One region of the Bacillus aquiflavi genome, then DNA from elsewhere that is predicted to be linked to it. Evidence: predicted binding sites of a transcription regulator. Region 1 holds the regulator's gene; the other holds the start of a gene.

The links. The regulator Rex, encoded in region 1, represses fermentation and respiration genes when NADH is low (regulators of the CRP and FNR family bind a similar motif). The targets are predictions, from matches to a motif close to TTGTGAAATATTTCACAA.
Region 2: K6959_RS08440 (4Fe-4S dicluster domain-containing protein) is a predicted target of Rex. The motif match lies at 1,879-1,896, and genes of this name have one in related genera.

Annotation. Positions count from the first base shown of each region.
Region 1 covers NZ_CP082780.1:59,337-62,528, forward strand. Annotated here, with positions in the region: gene K6959_RS00365 (ABC-F family ATP-binding cassette domain-containing protein) at 1-679, opposite strand, end outside; gene moaC (cyclic pyranopterin monophosphate synthase MoaC) at 826-1,320, shown strand; gene K6959_RS00375 (redox-sensing transcriptional repressor Rex) at 1,343-2,026, shown strand; gene tatA (twin-arginine translocase TatA/TatE family subunit) at 2,082-2,270, shown strand; gene tatC (twin-arginine translocase subunit TatC) at 2,289-3,041, shown strand.
Region 2 covers NZ_CP082780.1:1,778,131-1,781,322, reverse strand. Annotated here, with positions in the region: gene K6959_RS08455 (helix-turn-helix domain-containing protein) at 1-310, opposite strand, end outside; gene K6959_RS08450 (cupredoxin domain-containing protein) at 402-854, shown strand; gene K6959_RS08445 (AraC family transcriptional regulator) at 1,104-1,559, shown strand; gene K6959_RS08440 (4Fe-4S dicluster domain-containing protein) at 1,985-2,998, shown strand; gene K6959_RS08435 (formate dehydrogenase subunit gamma) at 2,988-3,192, shown strand, end outside.

The sequences.
Region 1 (3,192 bases):
CAATTTTATCGAGAAAATATCGGTCATGAGAAACAATTAAAATGGCACCATCGTAATTTTGTAAATAATTTTCAAGCCATGATAATGTTCCAATATCAAGATGATTCGTCGGTTCGTCTAAAATAAGAATATGAGGTTTTGTTAAAAGAAGCTTCCCAAGGGCAAGCCGTGTTTTTTGTCCTCCGCTTAAGCTCGATACTTTTGTAGAATAGTCAAATTTCCCAAAGTTAAGTCCATGAAGAACTGAACGAATATCGGCTTCGTATTGATATCCGCCTCGCTCTTTAAATTGAACTTGCAATAGATCATATTCTTTTAAAACTTGTTCATATTCGGATGATTTGTCTAAATGGGTCATTTTATTTTCTAAAAGGCGAAGCTCTTGTTCTATTTGGATTAATGGTTCAAAAACCGAAAGCATTTCATCCAAAATTGAGCGTGTCGATTCTAGCCCTGTGTTTTGGGCTAAATAACCGATCGTTACATTTTTAGGTTTTATGATTTCCCCGCTATCGTATGAAAGTTGTCCAGCTATTATTTTTAAAAGAGTAGATTTTCCTGAGCCATTTCTGCCAACTAGAGCAATTTTATCTTTAGATTGTATTTCTAACTTTATATTCGATAAAATAAGATCAGCGCCAAAATATTTGCTTACTTGATTTATTTGTAATAATATCATGCTATCTCACCTCTATTACCATAAAAATAGTGTAACGTATTCCTTTCCTAACGGCAAACAGATAACATTGTGAAAAAAGGTACAAAGTTTTACAGACAATAAAATGAAAATAGTGTAATATCAAGATAATGAGAGGAGAAAGAGAGATGACAGGATTCACTCATTTTAATGAGGCAGGAAGAGCAAAGATGGTTGACGTAAGCAAAAAGCCAGAAACCTTTCGAACTGCGGTCGCACGATCAAGTATTACAGTGAATCGGGAAATATATGATAATATCACATTAAATAAGGTAAAAAAGGGGGATGTATTAGCTGTTGCTCAAGTTGCAGCAATAATGGCGAGCAAAAAGACATGGGATATGATTCCGATGTGCCATCCGATTTCACTGACAGGTGTAGATGTTTCGTTTGAATGGAAACAAAAAGAACAACAATTTACATTAATTATTACAACTTTTGTTAAAACGAAAGGGAGTACGGGAGTAGAAATGGAAGCGTTAACAGCCGCTTCAGTCTGCGCTTTAACTGTCTATGACATGTGTAAAGCTGTGGATAAAGGAATGGTTATTGGTCCAACTTATCTTGTTGAAAAAACAGGAGGAAAAAATGGGGATTTTATCAGAAAGGAAATAATAGACTAATGAAAAGAAGCGGGGGATCACAATGCAAAATGAAACAAATAAAATTCCGCAAGCAACAGCAAAAAGGTTGCCATTATATTATCGATTCATACAAAATTTACACGCTTCAGGAAAACAAAGAGTTTCATCGGCAGAATTAAGTGAAGCAGTAAAAGTAGATTCAGCGACAATTCGCAGAGATTTTTCTTATTTCGGCGCCTTAGGTAAAAAAGGATACGGCTATAATGTTCATTATTTATTATCATTTTTTCGTAAAACGTTAGATCAGGACGAGCTTACAAAGGTAGCTTTAATCGGTGTCGGAAATTTAGGAACGGCCTTTTTAAATTATAATTTTCTTAAAAATAATAATACTAAAATCTCGATTGCTTTTGATATAGACCATCATAAAATTGGAACTTTAATTGGAGATGTTCCTGTTTATCATTTGGACGATTTAGAAGAACGGATTAGTAATGATCATATTTCGGTTGCGATTTTAACCGTCCCAGCTCCAGCTGCACAAACGATTACAGATCGATTAGTACAAGCGAATGTGAAAGGAATTTTAAATTTTACTCCTGCTCGATTAACTGTCCCTCCGTCTCTTCGAGTTCACCATATTGATTTGGCTGTAGAGCTTCAATCACTCGTTTATTTTTTAAAGCATTATCCTAATCATGAAGAAAATATTTCCGGAAAGGATATACTAGATTTAAACGAATAGAAGCTTGTTGTATATGAAAAAAACAGTTAAAATAAAAGGTAGGAGGTGAGGCAAAATGATGAATATAGGAATGGGAAGCCTCATATTAATTTTAGTTATAGCTTTAATCATCTTTGGTCCAAAAAAGCTTCCAGAGCTTGGAAAAGCAGCTGGAAATACACTTCGTGAGTTTAAAAATGCGACAAAAGGCTTAGCAGACGATGACGATGATGATAAACAACAGAAAAAGACTGATGTTAAGTAAGGTTAGGATGAACATGTGATGAGTCAAAGAGATATGACCGTTTTTGAACACATACATGAATTAAGAAAACGACTTGTACTCGTAGTCGTTTTCTTCGTCATTGCTGTTATCATTAGCTTTTTCTTAGCGGAGCCTCTCATTGTATATTTACAAGAGGCAGATGAAGCAAAAGAACTGACAATGAACGCTTTTCGACTTACAGACCCGATAAAAATTTATATGCAATTTGCTTTTATCACTGCATTTGTTTTGACGCTGCCCCTTATTTTATACCAGCTTTGGGCATTTATTAGTCCGGGTCTGTATGAGAGGGAACGGAAAGTAACGCTTAGCTACATCCCAATTTCCGTAATATTATTTTTGAGCGGACTAGCTTTTTCATATTTTATTCTTTTTCCGTTTGTTGTAGAATTTATGAAACGAATTGCTGATCGTTTAGATATTAACCAAGTAATTGGGATTAATGAATATTTTCAATTTTTATTTCAATTAACAATTCCGTTCGGGCTGTTATTTCAGCTGCCAGTTGTAATTATGTTTTTAACAAGACTGAGTATCGTAACACCAATGTTTCTTTCAAAAATACGCAAATATGCTTACTTTGTGTTATTAGTCATTGCAGCTTTTATAACGCCACCAGAGCTGTTGTCTCATTTGATGGTAACGATTCCATTATTTATATTATATGAAATTAGTATTCTGATCTCTCGCTTCTCTTATAGGAAAGTGAAAGAGGCAGAAAGATTATATGAACAACAGTTAAAAGAATAAAGAACGTATTAAATACGTTCTTTATTCTTTTATATGATGTTAATATTTTGATATTTTTTAAACGCTTGTCAGTCAAGACGGAAGCGAATAGAACAGTCATACATGAGTTTATAACGAAGTACAAGTAACGATTTTGAATATGAGGTTTGTG
Region 2 (3,192 bases), 1.7 Mb from region 1:
CTTTTTTAGCTGCTTCAAATGTCGCTTCAATCGTAATCCCTAAAATGAGCGGTTTTGTAATTTGCAATGTTCTTTTAAAAGCTTTGAATTGTTCTCTGCCAATGAGATCGATTTCTAAAATGAGGATATCTGGCTTTAAACTTTCAAGCTTATGAATCGTTTCGGTGAGCGTTAATGCTCTTTCAACTTCTAATGTTGTAAATGAAGATTCAAGCAACCATTGAATACCTTTACTCTCAAACTCATCTTGATTAGCTATTAATACTTTATTCAACAGCGCCACATCCTTTCTTTCACCTTCATTATTCATTTTTCCAATTAATATGTAAAGAGATTTTAGACAAGTTTTCACTATATTGATGCATATACTTAATGGACAAGTTAAAAGGGGGTGAAATGAAATGCAGTTTCTAGTATTAAACAAGCGGTCAATTATTTTATTTTTACTCCTCTTTATGGCAATCATCAGTGCATCTATTTGGTTCTTCAGCAAAAATGAAAATGCTCCTGTATTTAATGATCAAAACAGTGCCGAAATGAGAGAAATCCATCTCATCACAGTAGAATATAAAAGTAAAACAGATGATGGTAAAATCATTGAAGCATACCGTTGGGATCCGGGAACAATTTTTGTCAATAAAGGAGAAAAAGTAAAGCTTCGGCTTTTTGGAGTAAATGGTCATGAGCATGCATTTATGATTGAAGGAACAAAGATAGAAGGAACTGTAAAAAAAGGGGAAGAGACGATCGTACCAGTTCAATTTGATAAAGAAGGAGTCTTTAAGTTAGTATGCCTCACTCATCATGATGAAAATAATCATGTACCGATGGTTGCGAATATCGTTGTTGATTAGAATACATCCTCTCTTCTATTTTTATGGGCAAATGAGACTAGCAAAACCTTGAGCTAGTCTCAAACTGTTGTTAAAGCACTGTTCTCTTCGCCTCCCCTCTACTAATAAGCCTTTTTGAAGTCTCACTCATTTAAATCTATTCTCTGTTAAACTTTCAATCTTTTTAAAAAAATGAATGTATATCATTTTAAAGCGTGTTACATTCGAAACGCAGCAAACAATGTTAATGAAGAAAGGAAAAAATAACTTATGAAATTTAAAGTCGAAACACTTCCAAACTATCGCATTGCTTATATGAGACGTGTTGGGCGATATGGACCAGCAAATATTGAAGTAATGGAGAAGTTAAAAAAATGGGCGAAGGAGAAAAATCTTCTTAAATCGGCAATCTTACTTGCAATACCACAAGATAACCCCGAGACAACTCTTCCTAAGAACTGTAGATTTGATGCTTGTATTGTGATTTCAAAGGATCATCTAATGGACGGTTTGGATGATTCAATTTGCGAAGGCGACCTTCCTGGTGGGAAATATCTTATTTACGAAGTCAAACATACAGCACAAGATATTCAAAAAGCATACGCGGATATTTTTCCTTCTCTACAAAGCAATGGTTATAAAATTGATCACAAACCAATTTTTGAAAGATACATTGGTGATATGATTAACAACCCTTATTGTGAAATATGTGTACCCGTAAAATAGTTTTATTAGCTGTTTTATTGTTAGCGAATTTTCTTCAACAGGAAGCAAAGAACAAGACGTTTTCAGTACCGAAAACGTCTTGTTCTACTTTCAATCATTGGGTCTGTTAACGAAAATATGTCAGTCATTTTCAAACACAAATATTTTTAACATAAATCCCTTTAAATCCCTTAATATATTTATTTGTACCTACCTTCGTTACTGCGACTATCGACAAATAAAAACGAAGCAAGGTAATTATAGTCACATGTTTGCCATCGTCTGATTTAATACGATAAAAAGACGGTTGATATCTATTTTAAATAATAACAAAATTGTGAAGGGAAAAAATTCACAATCGCTAAATGTGATTTTAGTCACAGTTAATATACCTCATATCGTATATATTACAATATACCAATATGGGTATTTTGGAGGGATTACTTATGAGTAATATAACGAGGCGAGATTTTATTAAAAGAACCGGCGGGGCGATCACCGTGGGAGCGATTGTTTTATCTGGTGCGGATAAAATAGTAGCTAGTACAGATACAAGCGCTGAAAAAGGAACAGTGATTGATTTATCAAAATGTGATGGCTGCAAACAAAAGGATACTCCCCTTTGCGTTCTTGCATGTCGTGAAAAAAATAAGGAGAAATTTCCAAAGGTCGATCATCAATATTTAAAACCATACTGGCCCCAAAAGAAATACGAAGACTATTCAAATCAACAAGATGAGACAGGACGATTAACTCCATATAATTGGACTTTTATTGATCGAGTCGAAGTTGAACATAAAGGAAAAATAGAAGAAGTTTTCGTCCCGCGTCGTTGCATGCATTGTGACCATCCAACATGCAAAGGTTTATGTCCTTTCGGGGCAATCGAAAAAGACAAAAATGGTGCGGTGAAAATTGATGACGGAATGTGCATGGGTGGGGCAAAGTGCCGTGATGTTTGTCCATGGGATATTCCTCAAAGACAAGCAGGAGTTGGGCTTTACACAAAAATTGCTCCTGAATATTTAGGCGGCGGTGTCATGTATAAATGTGACTTCTGTGCTGATCTGCTTGCGGAAGGAAAACCACCTGCTTGTGTAACTGCTTGTCCAAATAAAGCAATTACCTTTGGCAGTAAAGCTGACATGCGGAAATATGCTTACAAACGAGCAAAGGAAATAGACGGTTACGTATACGGAGATAAAGAAAACGGGGGTACAGCAACTTTCTATGTATCGAAAGTTCCATTTGAAAAAATTGATAAAGCGATAAAAGTGAGTAAGGAACGACTAAATGATATTAAACCAGGACGACCTACAATGGACGTAGCGGTTGAAAATAAACTTGATTCGCTTAACGGTATGGCTTTAAGTGCGGTACTTGCCCCTGTTGCAAGTATTGCAGCTGCCGGCTTTGTTGCTTATCGAAAGTTAACAGGAGGTAAACGAGATGAAAAATAAACAAGGTAAAGTTTACCGCCAAAGTCTATCTAATCGTCTCGTCCATTGGATCACGGCCATATCCATTTTCTCTCTTATAATAAGTGGATTTGGGCAGTTGCCCATGTATAAGCGATACAATATTGTAAAGCTCCCTGGCGCCGAATGGCTCGGAGAATATTCTTTAACACTTATCATGCACTATATTGGTGCAA